DNA from 3 places in the Pseudoalteromonas sp. SR41-7 genome. Region 1 is predicted to be linked to each of the others. Evidence: predicted binding sites of a transcription regulator. Region 1 holds the regulator's gene; each other region holds the start of a gene.
What was found. Region 1 encodes ArgR, which controls arginine synthesis, uptake and breakdown. Its sites were predicted from a motif close to ANTGAATANNTATTCANT; they were not measured.
Positions count from the first base shown of each region.

Region 2: H5092_RS14390 (aspartate aminotransferase family protein) is a predicted target of ArgR. The motif match lies at 3,043-3,060, and genes of this name have one in related genera.
Region 3: argC (N-acetyl-gamma-glutamyl-phosphate reductase) is a predicted target of ArgR. The motif match lies at 2,726-2,743, and genes of this name have one in related genera.

Region 1 covers NZ_JACJEF010000002.1:172,249-177,678, forward strand. Annotated here, with positions in the region: gene H5092_RS03495 (iron ABC transporter permease) at 1-1,475, shown strand, start outside; gene H5092_RS03500 (ABC transporter ATP-binding protein) at 1,476-2,525, shown strand; gene H5092_RS03505 (Dyp-type peroxidase) at 2,574-3,473, shown strand; gene argR (transcriptional regulator ArgR) at 3,481-3,948, opposite strand; gene mdh (malate dehydrogenase) at 4,174-5,106, shown strand; gene ispB (octaprenyl diphosphate synthase) at 5,192-5,430, opposite strand, start outside.
Region 2 covers NZ_JACJEF010000010.1:109,580-115,009, reverse strand. Annotated here, with positions in the region: gene astD (succinylglutamate-semialdehyde dehydrogenase) at 1-484, opposite strand, end outside; gene astA (arginine N-succinyltransferase) at 500-1,516, opposite strand; gene H5092_RS14390 (aspartate aminotransferase family protein) at 1,602-2,807, opposite strand; gene H5092_RS14385 (HDOD domain-containing protein) at 3,187-4,347, opposite strand; gene H5092_RS14380 (aminodeoxychorismate/anthranilate synthase component II) at 4,391-4,972, opposite strand.
Region 3 covers NZ_JACJEF010000001.1:256,346-261,775, forward strand. Annotated here, with positions in the region: gene H5092_RS01165 (ornithine carbamoyltransferase) at 1-789, opposite strand, end outside; gene argB (acetylglutamate kinase) at 797-1,564, opposite strand; gene argC (N-acetyl-gamma-glutamyl-phosphate reductase) at 1,565-2,575, opposite strand; gene argE (acetylornithine deacetylase) at 2,800-3,948, shown strand; gene H5092_RS01185 (hypothetical protein) at 4,002-4,934, opposite strand; gene radA (DNA repair protein RadA) at 5,010-5,430, opposite strand, start outside.

The DNA of each region.
Region 1 (5,430 bases):
ACAATACCGTATTGCTTGTTTTAGGTGTTTGCGTCCTTAGCTGCGCCATAGCTTTGCCACTTGGGTGGCTAACGGCTTACTGTAGTTTTCCGGGTAAAAAACAGTTTGAATGGGCTCTTATGCTGCCCCTTGCTATGCCCACCTATATTATTGCCTATGTATACACTGATTTATTAGATTATGCGGGCCCTGTACAAATAGCACTGAGAGAATGGTTTGGCTGGCAATCGCCTAGCGACTATTGGTTTTTTGATATACGTACATTACCCGGCGCCATCGTTATGATTGCCTTGGTGCTTTACCCGTATTTATTTTTAATTTTTAAAACGGCCCTTCGCGAGCAGTCATTCAAATTAGTACAAGCTAGCCAGTTAATGGGGCTATCTCCTTGGCAAAGCTTTTTTAAAGTTAGTTTAGTGCTCTCTCGTGGGGCAATTGTGGCGGCTCTTGCACTTATTAGTATGGAAACCATGGCCGACTTTGCAACAGTGAGTTATTTTGCCGTAAGTACATTAACAACCGCCGTATACGATACGTGGTTTGGTTATTACTCACTTACAGCGGCCGCTAAAATATCGGGTGTGATGTTACTGCTGTTATTTTTAGCATTAATGGCAGAGCGTTTTAGTCGTCGTAATCAAGCGGTATTTGAGCGCCAATCAAGTGTAAATAGCGAATCGCTCTATGTATTAAAAGGAAAGTCTGCTTGGCTCGCAACGGCATTTTGTAGCTTTATTTTACTTATCGCTTTTGTAATTCCTATTGCAGTACTTATAAATTACGCCATTACCTACTTTGATAAAGCATGGAATGTTGAGTTTTTTAGTTACGCTTGGCAAAGTTTAAAGGTGGCGGGAGTTGTAAGTGTTATAACCATTACATTGAGTGTTTTTGTGGTTTTTTATCAGCGTGTTGCAAAGCAAGCGTATCCGCTTATTCCTGGGCGTTTAGCAAGCACAGGTTATGCGTTGCCAGGAACTGTTCTCGCTATTGCGGTTTTATTACCTCTTACATTATTAGAGAGCACTATTAACACAGCGCTCGAGAAGTATAACTTAGACATTGGCTTACTGCTTACAGGTAGCATTCTTACTATTATTATTGCTTATATTGTTAGGTTTTACGCCATTGCACACGGAGCAATTGAGTCGAGTTTTTTACGTATTAGTCCATCACTTGATATGGCAAGCCAATCAATGGGTAAAAGCCAAGGGCAAACGCTGCGTTTAGTGCACCTACCTTTACTGCGAAGAGGATTGCTCACTGCTGCCTTATTGGTATTTATTGAGTGTATGAAAGAGTTGCCAGCTGCGCTATTGCTCAGACCGTTTAATTTTGAAAGCTTAGCTACTCATGTATTTCAGTATGTGAGTGATGAGCAATTAGAGCTTGCTTCAATATCGGCTTTATTTATTGTTATTGTTGGGTTTATTCCTTTGTATTTTATTAATCGTTCTATGGAGCAGCGTAGTTAAATGAGTAGTTTAATTTTACAAGGCGTGAGCTATCACTATAACGGCACAAAGGTTATTCACGATTTAGATTTAACGGTGGGTAAAGATGAAATTGTTTGTCTACTTGGAGCGAGTGGGTGTGGCAAAACGACCACGTTAAAAGCGATTGCAGGTTTAATTGAAGCTAAGCAAGGGTCTATTTTTATAGACGGTAAATTAGTGAGTGATGAGCAATCTTTTGTCTCACCTGAGCACCGTAACATCGGCATGATGTTTCAAGATTATGCGCTGTTTCCGCATTTAACGGTGGCAAATAATATCGCATTTGGGCTTAGTAAAATGAGCAAAGCTCAAAAGCAGCAACGCGTTGATGAAATGCTTAAGCTTGTACATTTAATTGGCTGTGCTGACAGGTTTCCACACCAGTTATCGGGTGGTCAACAGCAGCGTGTAGCTATTGCTCGTGCATTAGCTTATAAGCCTAGTTTATTGCTACTTGATGAGCCCTTTTCAAATATCGACACACAAGTACGCTTTGAATTAATTGCTGATATACGTCGAATTATTAAGGCAACTCAAGTATCTGCTGTATTTGTTACACATTCAAAAGAAGAGGCATTTGCCTTTTCAGATACACTGGCCATTATGCATCGCGGTAAAATTGAGCAACAAGGCACGCCTGAGCAGCTTTTTGCAGCTCCATGTTCAAAGGAGGTTGCAGAGTTTCTGGGTCAGGGCATATACTTAAGCGCAGAAGTGTTAACCGCAACTGAATATAAAACACCATTTGGTTTAGTCGAATCTTATGTTGAGAGTAAGCATAATGTAAGTGCAGGGCTTATATATGTGCGCCCTCATCAAATAGAATTAGTGGCAGATAACCAAAGTGACAAATTCAGCAAGCGAGCTACAATCATAAGTCGTCGCTTTGTTGGTTCGGCGTATGTTTATTCGCTTGTTATTGATGAACAAGAAATTGAAGTTGCTGCACAATATGGCCAGTCATTTGAAAATAATGATCAGGTTATAATAAAAATAAAACCTCACACGGTGAATTTTTTCGAATCGTAATTAATTTGTTATTCGCTGTGTTTTTATCTGTAAAACTAAGGAATAACAATGGCGCAAGCGCAATCAGGGATTTGTGCTGAAGCAAACTTACACGGTTTGCACTTATTTTTTAATGTGTTTGATGGTCAAGACGAATCACTTCGCGCAAAGTTAAAACAAGTAAGCGCTATAGAAGAAGAGTTTAGCGATCAATTTTCAGAATCAATGCTCTCTTGTATGGTTGCTATTGGTGCGCAATACTGGCCGCATATCCTCCCTGAATACATTCCAAGCGAATTACAGAGCTTTCCCAATATAACCCATAGCGATCACCAAATGAGCGTACAACCGTGCGATTTATTTGTGCAAATTCGCTCTGACCGTGAAGATGTTAACCATTTATTTGCGCTGCAAATTTTAAAATTATTTGCCCCCGATGTTGAGCTGGTGGAGCAAATTCGTAATTTTCGTTTTTTAGATGGTCGTGATTTTAACGGTTTTATTTATGGTGGCGACACCGCACATGGAAGAAAAAAGCGCGCTACGGCTTTAATCAGCAACCCTGGTAGCTTTGAAGATCAGGGGAGTTATATTCATGTTCAGCGTTATAAACATGATTTAACTATGTGGCAGCATTTATCATTGAGTGAGCAAGAGCAAATAATGGGACGTACGCGTCTTGATAACACGCTAATTACTCCAGCGGTCGAAACCAGCCATGCTTCGCGAAGTGAGCTAAAAGACGAAGACGGACAACCGCTACTATTAAATCAAAGCATGCCTTATGGCGACGTGTATGAGCAGGGAATGTTATCAATTACATGCGCTTGTACGGGCACCGCATTTGAAAAAGTACTTAATAGTCGTTTAGGGGAAGGGGATTGCTACGACCACTGGCTTGATTTTACTCAAGCCGATATGGGCTCTGCTTTCTTTGCACCTTCAATAGGGTTTTTAAAACAAATTTAGTTTGCTATTAAACTGTATCAAATAAAATGCGAACACGTTCAAGTGTTACATCTATTTCAGATATTTTAGCAGGAGCGATAAAAATAGTATCGTCGCCTGCAATTGTTCCTAGTACGCCATCTGCTTTACCTAATGAATCTAATAAACGTGCAATAAGCTGAGCAGCACCTGGGCTGGTACGAATGATGATCATCATTTCGTTGTGCATAATGTCGATTACTAATTGGCGTAATGGGCTTTTAGCCGTAGGTACACCCATTTCAGCAGGTAAGCAGTAAACCATTTCTTGTTTGGCATTACGTGTGCGTACAGCGCCAAATTTACTTAACATGCGTGATACTTTACTTTGGCTTATATTGTCAAAACCTTGATCTTTTAACGCATCAACTATTTCGCCTTGAGAGCCAAAATTTTCTTCTTTTAATAGTGATTTAAATGCTTTTACCAGTGCTTCTTGTTTATCTTGTGGTTGCATAGTCTTTATTCGTTTTTGTTATTTATGCCGCAAATTCTACACAAAAATGAATAATTATGCAGCAGTTGTTTAGTTAACTTGCCAGTTTGATGCGTTAAATCACATAAGTTTACGACTATGGTCGAAAATATACTTGAAATAGACAGGATAAATTTGTTTTTAGTCGCTAATTTCATTATCTTAAGAGCCACAAATGTTTCCTACCTCAAATTACGGAGAATTCCAATGAAAGTTGCTGTATTAGGTGCTGCAGGCGGTATCGGCCAAGCGTTGTCTTTATTATTAAAAACAGGCTTACCAGCTGGCTCTGAATTATCACTTTATGATGTTGCACCAGTGGTACCAGGTGTTGCGGTTGACCTTTCTCACATCCCAACAGATGTTAAAGTTGCAGGCTTTGGCGCAGACGATTTAAATAAAGCGCTTGAAGGCTCTGACATCGTTCTTATCCCAGCGGGTATGCCACGTAAACCAGGTATGGATCGTGCTGATTTATTCAATGTAAATGCTGGCATCATCAAAACTTTAGCAGAAGGCATTGTTGCCAGCTGTCCTAAAGCGTTAGTAGGTATTATTACTAACCCAGTAAATGGCACAGTTCCAATTGTTGCTGAAGTATTCAAAAAAGCAGGTACTTACGACGCTAAACGCGTATTCGGTATTACTACGCTTGACGTTATTCGTTCAGAAGCATTTGTTGCTGAACTTAAAGGCGTAGACGTAGCAACTGTAAAAGTACCAGTAATTGGTGGTCACTCAGGCACAACTATTCTGCCTCTACTTTCTCAAGTTGAAGGTGTTTCTTTCACTGATGAAGAAGTTGCTGCACTTACTCCACGTATCCAAAATGCGGGTACTGAAGTTGTAAATGCTAAAGCAGGCGGTGGTTCAGCTACGCTATCTATGGGTGCTGCTGCAGCTCGTTTTTGTATGTCTTTAGTTAAAGGCCTACAAGGTGAAGAAGTTGTAGATTACGCTTACGTTGCTGTTGAAAATGGCGATGCAGAGTACTTTGCACATCCAGTACGTTTAGGTAAAAACGGCGTAGAAGAAATTCTTTCTTACGGCGAACTAAGCGCATTTGAAACAAAAGCAAAAAATGACATGCTTGAAACTCTGAAAAAAGACATCAAAGAAGGTGTTGATTTCATGGCGTAATAGCCAGTTTAAGCAACAAAAAAGCCTGCATTTGCAGGCTTTTTTATTGCTCAGAATTAATGTCACACTGTGTAACTAGTTAAAACTAGTGGTCGCGGTCAACCGCAATACGGGCAAGGCTTATAAGTGCTTGCTTATAGTCAGACTCAGCTAAAAAGTCTAAACAGGCAATGGCTTTTTCGGCCTCAAGCTCTGCTTTTTGCATTGTAAACTCAAGCGCATTAGTTTGTTTTAGTGCAGTTAAAATTTCTTCTAAATGCTCCATACCATTACTGTGCTCTATTGCATCACGAATGAGCTGTGTTTGCTGCTCGCTACCATGTT
Region 2 (5,430 bases), on a different contig from region 1:
GCGCTGGCACAATGTGGCCATTAGGTAAGTGACCCGGAAAGTTATACGGACCAAATACGGCTACAACCCCATGTGGCTTATGACGAATCATCGCGCGGCCAAGTGGCATTGCGTTTTCTACGTCGCCAGTGCGCTCTAAAAATGCTTTTTCAGAAATGGCAATTTTACCAACCATAGCACCCGCTTCTGTGCGCGTTTCCCACAGTGGCTTACCTGTTTCTTGTGCGATAGTAATAGCGAGCTCTTCGCTGTTTTCTTTTAATTGCGCTGCGAATGCTTTAATTATTTCTAAACGCTCAGTAAAGCTTTTATCAGCCCATGCATAAAACGCTTCGCGCGCTGCATTTACTGCGGTGTCTACTTGCGCCGCAGTTGCTGATGATGCCTGCCAAATAACGTCGTTATTTGCAGGATTTACTGAATTAAATTCTGTGCCTTGGCCTTGTGACCATTGACCATTAATAAATTGTGCAGGATGAGTCATATACTTTCTCCTAAATTAAATCGTGGTTGCACTAACAATATCGCCAGTTTGCAAATGCAATGCATCTGCTACTTCTTGCGATAAAATAAGGCTTTTTGCGCGCTCGTCAAATGTCATTGGTGCAACGGTTGCTCTAAAATCTTCAAGCTTTTCGTTAGCTAGTAAAACCATGGTGTCGCCAGTCATTTCGCCAATTTCAACGTTAAAGTTATTTGCATTACGAATCGTCGCAATGTTATCTACTTTTGCTTCAACCGTTGGGCCGCCGTCAAAAATGTCTACGTAGCCATTAAACGTAAAGCCTTCGCTTTTTAATAACTCGATTGCTGGGCGTGTGTTGTCGTGTACTTTACCTATTACGGCTTGCGCATCTTTACTTAGCAAATTTACATAAATTGGGTATTTAGGCATTAATTCAGCAATGAAAACCTTTTGGCCAATACCTGTTAGGTAGTCAGCTGTTGGAAAATCCATTGAGAAAAAGTGCTCTTCTAGCCACTGCCAAAAAGGGCTACTGCCGTTTTCGTCAGACACACCGCGCATTTCTGCAATCACTGTTTGTGCAAAACGCTCTTGATGCTGCTTTATAAACATAAAGCGCGCTTTTGAAAGTAGCTTACCGTTACAATTTTTACGATAGCCATCTTTTAAAAACAATGTGCAAAGCTCTGTAGCCCCTGTGTAGTCGTTACATAGCGTTAAAATATCAACCGCTTTGTATACGTCTAATGTGCGCGAAGAGTGAATCACTTTACTTAAGTGATAATGATAAAATGCATCATCAAGCCCTACCGCAGCTTCAATTGCAGACGTACCTACAACATCACCGGTTTCGCTATCTTCAAGAACAAACAGGTAGCCTTCGTCACCGGGTTGTGACGTTTGCTTAGCAAATGAACTTACAGAATGGTCTATTTTCTTTTGCAATAGTTCTTCGTTTAATGGCAAAGACGTAAAACCATGCCCAGATTCGTGGGCAATTTTCAGTAATGCTGAGTAATCATTTTGCTGGATTGGGCGAAGGATCATCATGAGTCCGCTTGCTCCCTTATAAATAACGGTAAATAGGAATTGCAGGGCAAGCGGTGCTTGCCCTTAATTGGTTGGCTTAAGTCGCTTATGCGTTTACTACGCTTGCTACTGCTTTTTCAAAGCGTGCCATACCTTCGCGAATGTCCGCTTCAGGAATTACTAAAGATGGAGTGAAACGTACTACGTCTGCACCGGCAACTAGTGACATAAGGCCTTGCTCAGTACCTGCCACTAAAAACTCTTTTGCACGACCTTTGTATTGCTCGTTCACTACTGCACCAATTAATAAACCTTGGCCACGGATTTCGCTAAATACGTTGTATTTTTCGTTAACCGCGCTAAGTAGTTCATTAAATAATGCTGCTTTTTCTTTTACGCCAGCCAGTACGTCTGGGGTATTTACTGTATCAAATGCCGCTTCTGCAACAGCACAGGCAAGCGGGTTACCGCCATAAGTAGAACCATGTGTGCCTACTTTAAGGTGCTGTGCAATTTCAGTTGTTGTGATCATAGCGCCAATAGGAAAACCGCCGCCAAGTGCTTTAGCCGAAGTTAAAATATCAGGTACTACGTTTAAGCCTTGGTATGCATATAAATCGCCAGTACGACCAACACCTGTTTGAACTTCATCAAAAATAAGCAGTGCGTTATGTTTAGTACATAAATCGCGAACGCCTTGAGCAAACTCATCAGTTGGTGAAACAATACCGCCTTCACCTTGTAGAGGTTCCATCATTACGGCACATGTTTTGTCGCTGATAAGCGCTTCAAAAGCAGCTAGGTCGTTGTAATCGCAATGTATAATGTCGCCAGGCTTAGGGCCAAAACCATCTGAATATGCAGCTTGGCCGCCAACAGTTACGGTAAAGAATGTACGACCGTGGAAACCTTTGTTGAACGCGATGATTTGTGATTTTTCTGCGCCAAACTTATCAAGTGCAAAACGACGCGCTAATTTAAGCGCGGCTTCGTTTGCTTCTGCGCCAGAGTTGGCAAAGTAAACTTTTTCAGCAAATGTCGCATCAACCATTTTTTTAGCTAGGCGAAGTGCCGGCTCATTGGTCATTACGTTAGATAGATGCCAGATTTTTTCGCCTTGCTCTTTTAATGCGCCTACTAATGCAGGGTGGCAATGGCCAAGACAGTTAACTGCAATACCACCAGCAAAGTCGATAAACTCTCGACCTTGTTGATCCCATACGCGAGAGCCTTCGCCTCGAACAGGAATTACGCTTGAAGGTGCGTAGTTAGGAACCATTACGTGATCAAATAATTCGCGATTGACTGTCATTTTATTTCCTCTTAATTGTGAGCAACACAAAACATCAAAATAGGTGTTTGGTTAATATTTGTAACCAACTTTATAGGCAAGATCAGTAACCTGATAATTGCGCAAAATTGCTTTGTGGTTCAATTTTCAGACGCACATTATTTCAGAATTACTTATATCTGTCTCGTTAAAAACTTTCATGTATCCCTTGAAAATAAAGGGCTAAAGATATTATTTCATAGATAGTGAATAACTATTTGCATAGCTATTTATGCTTATTTTTAGGCAACTAACCGCATGAGTACAGAGGCGCACACGCTTTAATCGGCAAATATGTAATATAACAATAAGATGAGAATGAATGGTTAGTCGCAAAAAAATTAACAAAAAATTCAGATTTTTAGTCAATTTGAATAGCTAAATTGGTAAAATTACTCGATTGGAGGGTTTTTAGTTCCGTTTTAGTGAACTTAAAGTGCGAAAACCAGCTTAGAGCTTCATCAGGTTCAATAAGTTGATGTTCTTTTAAATTAAGATATTGAGAATAGCACCGTGCCTTTAGCATTACTTCTGTTAATGGCAGTAATGTATCGCCCTTATCTACCCCATTTACTAGCTGCTGCATTACCCCTTTAAACGGTAAATATTTAAAAGCCATTTTGTCTATTACCTTAGCGCTTACTTCTATCGATTTATTGCTAAGTAGAGTAGTTAAAAATAGCGGGTCGGGCTGAAGCTCTAATAATGCGGTGTGTAAATCTTTTTGGTTTTCATTTCGGGCTAGCTGTACTTTACGTTGCCATATTTGCTCAAACGTTTTTAAGTACAAGCGCACTAATGCAATTCGCCCTACATCTAAAAGCATACCAAGGGTAAATGCATGAACGTCATTTACATTATTAATTTGTGCAATTTTTTGCGCTGCAATCGCGTTTGCCATCGCGCTGTCGCGTAGCCGGCGTTTTAATAACGAAAATGGTTCGGTGCTATGTGGCATCCAATGGCGGGCAGCAAATGTAGGAATAACTAGCTGTAAGTTATCAAGGCCAATATAACGAAGGGCGAGCGATGGCTTATCTACTTTTACAGACGTGTTTTTACTACGTTGATTACGATAGTAAGGTAAATTAACGAGCGTTACTAACTCCCTACCCAACCAGCTTATATCATTAACCAATGGCTCTAAACGCCCTACCGACGCTGACTTTACCGCTAATATATCGAGTATATTGGCAATGCCATCTTCAATACCTATGGTGCTATGAATTACGCCATCTATATCTTCGAGCTGCTTATATATAGCTGTTTCAATTGTTTTGTGCAGTTGCTCACTGGCTTGAGCGCGGTACTTATGATGTGCAGTACTGCTTTGCTGGCGTTTATTCTGTGCGGCCACTTCAACCTGAAGCAAGGTACGCTGCTTCATGGGTTCGCCGTAATCTATATCTAATGTATGAATGAAACCAATTTGCTGATGCGCAAAGCTATGCCCAAGCAATAAGTCATGAGCTCGTTGGCTTAGTATTTTGGCAGTACGCTGCTGGGCTACAAGTTCAGTCATGACATCCATTAATAAAGTATAAAATGCTATGTGTATTATAACATTAGAAGCGAGTTAAAAAGTTATCAAGCAGTTCTAAGCCTTGAGCAGTTAAAATAGCTTCGGGATGAAACTGCACACCTTCGATAGCAAGTTCATTGTGTAACAACCCCATAATTTCGTCAAACTCGCCTTGCTCAGTTTGAGTCCATGCGGTTACTTCAAGCTCTTTAGGCAGAGTTTGCGCTTTAACCACTAAAGAATGATAACGACATACCGTTAACGGATTAGCTAAGCCTTTAAACACCCCTTTATTAGTATGAACTATGGGTGATGTTTTACCGTGCATTACTTTTTTAGCACGTATTACATCTCCACCTAAAGCTTGTGCGATAGTTTGATGCCCCAAGCAAATCCCTAAAATAGGATATTGCCCTTTTAGTTGCTCAACAACATTTAGTGAAATACCCGCTTCGTTAGGGGTGCATGGCCCTGGCGATAACACGATGTGCTGCGGGTTTAACTGTTTTATTTGTGCAATACTTAGCTCATCATTACGTTTTACTAAAACGTCTTGATCTAAACGCTGAAAATATTGCACTAAGTTGTAAGTAAACGAATCGTAGTTGTCGATCATCAACAGCATTACACAACAGACCTTATAAATTATTGACCACTACTTTACACAAGTGGTACTAAGCGCTGCATTCTAACACTATTAATTAACCAACATAAATTAGCAAAAAGCGTTAAAAATTAACTCTTTTAGCTAAAATGCTTAAAAGCCTTTAGCGGGCATTGGTTTACTTAACTTTAACTCTGGTTAAGAGATTTACTAACGTATTGAATCATGATGATATTTAAATTTATTTTCTCTAGCCAGAGATTCCTTGCACCTTGAGCAATAATATCGAACCCTAAGCTTTTTACGATTAGTTAATACACCTACGTAGGCTGTATACCCCAACAATAAATTATTGACCTCTAAAGTACGTGCATTTATTGATCGCACTATTAAATACTTTGGTGAAATGCCTTACTGAGCAAAATAAACAGATTGTTTGTGCTACATCAAATTAGCGGCTCGATGGTTGAATTATATCT
Region 3 (5,430 bases), on a different contig from region 1:
CGGTTGGCAATGTAATACCGTAGTTGCACCGGTTTGATCTAGCAATGCCTGATTTAATTGATAAGGCATATATTTTTCTTTAACTTGCTCAAGCGGTGTTGTATCACCCATTGATACCCATGTATCTGCATATACAACGTTTGCACCAACAGCCGCTTCAACACGGTCACTTACCATCACTGATGCGCCATTCATTGCCGCTATTTGCTCTGCCTTTTTAAGGATTTGCGAATCAGGCGAGCTGCCTTTTGGCGTTACAGCAACAAAATCAGTGCCAAGCGTTGCCGCTAAAAGCATTAATGAATGAGTTACATTGTTGCCCTCACCTAAGTAAGCCACTTTAAGCTCGCTCACATCGCCGTGAACTTCTTGAAGCGTTAAAAAATCAGCAAGCGCTTGGCATGGGTGGTATAAATCACACAAACTATTTACTACCGGTACTGATGCGTATTCACCTAATGTAGTTAATGTGCTGTGCTGATTTACGCGTGCAACAATACCATCGGCCCAAGTAGAAATATTAAGTGCGAAATCTTTAATTGATTCACGTGCACCCATAGCGCCATTTTGCTGATCTAAATAAACTGCATGGCCACCAAGGCGGTTAATACCTATATCAAACGATAAGCGAGTACGTAAACTTTGTTTTTCAAACAATGTTACGATTGATTTTCCCGCTAATACATTGCTGTATTTTTCTGGTTTTGCTTTTATATCTTGCGCTAACTTTAATAAATTAAGTGCGCCTTCTTGGTCTAACTCTAAACCCGTTAAAAAATTCTCAAACATAATAAACCTATGGTGTAATCTTAGTTCCGACATGCTCGCCTTGTAGCAGAGCAGTTAAATTTTCTGGCTTTTGCCAGCTGGAAATATACACACCGCGTCGTAAATGTTGGGCAGCGTGAAGGCTGGTCTTAACTTTGACCTCCATCCCGCCCACAATTACTCCATTTGTAATTAAAGTATCAATGTGTTTTGTGTCAAGTTGATGTAACGGCTGTTTATTTTCATCAAGCACTGCTTCAACATCCGTCATAAAAATAAGCTCGGCATTTAAGTTACTAGCAATAGCCGCTGCTGCTTCATCTGCATTTACGTTGTACCAAAGCCCTTGCTCATCAAAGCCTATAGAGCTAACAATGGGTAGGCGACCGATTTTAAGTAAATCATTAACAATAGAATCGTCGTTGCTTTTACATTTACCCACCAAGCAAAGCGCTTTTAGCTTTTGAGTGGCAGTAACACCTGCCTCAAAAAGACTTAAGCCGACAGGCTTGTGCCCAGCACTAATAGCTTGAGTCATTAATTGTTTATTAGCGCAACCTGCAAGCGCACCCACTATATAAGGCATTTGCTCTGCTGGGCTAATACGTAATCCTTGGTGTTTAGCACTGGCAAAACCCGCTTGTTTTAACCATGTATCAACTAAAGCGCCACCGCCATGTACAATCACAAACTCATCATTTGTTTGCTCATTTAATACATCAAACAACGCTTTTGCTGCATTTTCTGTATTAAGTACTGCACCACCTAGTTTAATTACCCACGTTTTTTTACTCATTTAAAACGCTCCTTTTAAACCAGTGGTATGATCTAAATTCATAGAAATATTAATACACTGCAAAGCTTGTCCAGCAGCGCCTTTTAATAAGTTATCAATAGCAGACATCACAATTAACTGCGTTCCTTGTTGCTGCCAGCCAATATCAACAAATGGCTGCTTAGCTACACCTTTAATTGAAGGTACTTTATCGCCTAATAAACGAATTAATGGCTCGCTCGAAAGTACTTGATAAGCCGATGCAACGTTTTCCTTGGTAACGCCTGGCTTAAGCTGTACATAAATAGTTTCTAAAATACCGCGCGGAAAATTACCTAGATGCGGTGTAAACAACACTTTGTGGCCAAGGTGTTGTTCAATTTCAGGGCCGTGGCGATGGTTAAACAAACCATAAGGTGCAAGCGACACTTCACAAAAATGCGTTCCTACACTGGCTTTACGCCCTGCGCCTGTAACGCCCGAAACCGCATTAATAATAATACTTTCGCTGCTTAATAAGCCTGCTTGCTTAAGCGGTTTTAGCGCATTAAGCGCTGCTGTTGGGTAACAGCCTGCAACAGCAATTAGCTTTGCATTAGCGATAGCATCATGGTTCCACTCAGCTAGACCGTAAGCCGCTTCATTTAAAAGCTCTGGATGTTGATGCTCAAAACCATAGTAAGTAACGTAGTCGTCATTGCTTGCTAAACGATAGCCACCAGATAAATCAAATACCTTTTTACCCATAGCTAAAAATTGCGGCGCTAGATCAACACTTACTTTGTGATCGGTACATAAGCATACGTAATCAGCATCACTTTGAATGTCATCAAAAGCTGATACGCTAAGAGGAAGTAAAGGGCAGTCTAGTAAGCCAAGGTGCTCTGGGTATAAATCACTTAGCAATTTATTTTTATCTAAGCTACCCTCAGATACATAACAGCCTGTTAAAGTTAAGTTTGGATGCTTAGCAACTAAACTTGCTAACTCTGCGCCGCTGTATCCGCTTGCGCCAATAATCACTACATTCATTTGTTACTCGTTATCTTAAAATTAATTACTACTTATCTATAATGTTCGCTTAAACTAGCTTAGACGCTAATTAAGTCTTTTTTATTAATGAATTTTGATTATCGTCGCATTATTTTCATGGCGTTACTTTTAATATATTTATGCTTAAAAAGTGAATTGATATTCATCATAAATACTTTTATATTGTTATGCAATTAAATTGAATAATAATTTTGGATTTTTTTATGCCTTTGCCTTCGTTTATTTCCATGTACCAACAATTGATTGCAGCCCCTTCTATTAGTGCTATTGAAGACAACCTGTGTATGAGCAATAAAAACGTAATTGAACTCCTAGCCAGTTGGTGCGAAACAATCGGTTTTACGTGTGAAATTATAGAATTAGAAGGAGGTAAAGGGCGCTATAATTTATTAGCAAAACGCGGAGAAGGTGATGGCGGATTAATGCTAGCTGGTCATACCGACACAGTGCCTTTTGATGACAGTCGTTGGAATCATAATCCATTTAAACTTACCGAACTCGATAACAAATTGTATGGGCTAGGAAGTATTGATATGAAAGGTTTTTTTGCTTTTGTATTACAAGCGATTAGTGAACTTGATGAAAAGCAGCAAACTCAGCCTATTTTAATCCTTGCCACCGCCGACGAAGAAACAACGATGGCTGGTGCACAACAAATATGTAAGCACCCGAATTTAAAACCTGCGCGTTGTATAATAGGCGAACCTACTGATATGACGCCAGTATTTATGCACAAAGGCCATATGAGTACAGCAATAAGAGTGGTTGGTCGCTCTGGGCATAGCTCCGATCCCGAACGTGGTCTTAACGCCATTGAAGTAATGCATAAAGTGATTACAAAATTGATGATCTTAAAAGAACAATTAAAGCATAAGTATTCAATAAACCACTTCGAAATCCCTTATCCAACATTAAACTTAGGTAATATTCATGGCGGCGATAACGCGAATAGAATTTGTGGTTGCTGTGAAATGCATATAGATATGCGCCCATTACCAGGTTTAAGTGTACAAGAACTACAAGCATTAGTACTCGATGCAACGAAAGAGATAAATCAGCAATACCCAAATGCGGTGAGCGTTATTGATTTACATGAACCAATACCGGCATTTAGTGGGAGCACCGACAGTGCTTTAGTAAAAATGGCTGAAAAAATAGCGGGGCAAAAAGCGGTCGCAGTAAATTACTGCACTGAAGCGCCGTTTATCCAGCAACTCGGTTGTGAAACGATTGTAATGGGCCCAGGCTCAATTAACCAAGCACACCAGCCTGATGAATTTTTAGCGATGGAAAAAATAAAACCATCACAACAAATAATCACTGATCTTATAAAAGCAAATTGCTTTAGCTAATAAGATTACAATAAAGGCGCCAATTGGCGCCTTTATTAATACAGAACTAAGGCCTAATCACCTTTAACTTCTAAGTTAATAAACTTAACTAGTTCTTCAGGTTGCCCTACTAGCATCATAACTTGTTGGTTAATTTCCATCATAGTTTTACCTTCAGGTAGCTTTGCAGACACACTGAATGAATTTAAACCTTTCGCAAAGCTAGTTAAAGCCTCTGCAATATCTTCAGTTACAGGAGCTTGTTGTAACTGTTGCTCTAGCGTCATTTCCATTTGCTCAAGCGTCATACCTTGCTTTTCAAGCTCGCTTGATAGTAAATCTTTTAATTTACCTTGGTTATTTAAGGCAAAGCTAACATTACGCGGCTCTAATTTACTCATTGCTTGCATAACAAGTGTTTGCTGCTGTAATTCTTGTTCATACGTCAGCGGTTGATCACCCGCTTCTTGCTGCGCCTTACTAATAGCCAATGAAGCATCCATTAACGCTTTTGAATTAGCTAAACCCATATCCATATTAAAACTAACAATGTCTTTTGCATCAAGCTTAACTACTACATCACTATTGCCAGACTCTTCATCGTAATCAAGTGATGAATGTAAGTCGTAACTTGCCGACGCTAACATTTCGTTTGTATCAGCTGGTAATTTTGATACGAAGCTTTTATCAAACTGAAAGCTTTTTACATCAAATGATGTATGTGGTGATATTTTATCCGGCTCGTAGCCAGTTATTTCAATGCTTTGAATATTAGCAACATTGTCACCTTCAGGGCTTATTACTTCCATGTTTGTTATTTCTACACTCTTTGAAATAACACTTGCCGATAAACCAGCGTATTTAAATGTAGCGCCAGTTTGCTCGCTTACTAAAGCAAGTTGCTTATCTACTTCTGCACGCACTTCTTGAGTTGCTACGTAGTTTGCGTAACTAACACCACCCACGCCTGCGGCCACAAGAGCTGCAACTATAACTAATTTTTTCATGTCATTTCCTTATTTAATTCTTTCTATAAAGTGTCTCAACTTAAGAGTAACACTGAAGAACATCACCGATAAGTGTTAATTAATCAAACTAAGTAACTCATGTACGGTTTTTACAGGGGTAATTTTAGCGCCTAGCCCTTCCATCGATTTATGGTAATTGCGAAATGGAATATATATTTCTGTAAAACCATGTTGTGCAGCCTCTTTAACACGCGGTACACCACTGTCTATTGGGCGTACATCGCCGTTTAAGCTAAGTTCTCCCATAATACACGTGGTACGAGGTACAACAAATTCGTTTAAACTGCTAAGTAACGCGGTTACTAATGCTAAATCGATGCAGGTTTCTGTCTCATCAATTCTTAAACCACCCACAATATTAAAAAACGTATCGTGAAATATTTTAGTTTTAGTATGCTTACGTAATATACCGGTCAGCATTTTTATACGATTCATATTTAAACCAACACAAACACGCTGCGGAAATTCAGCTTCT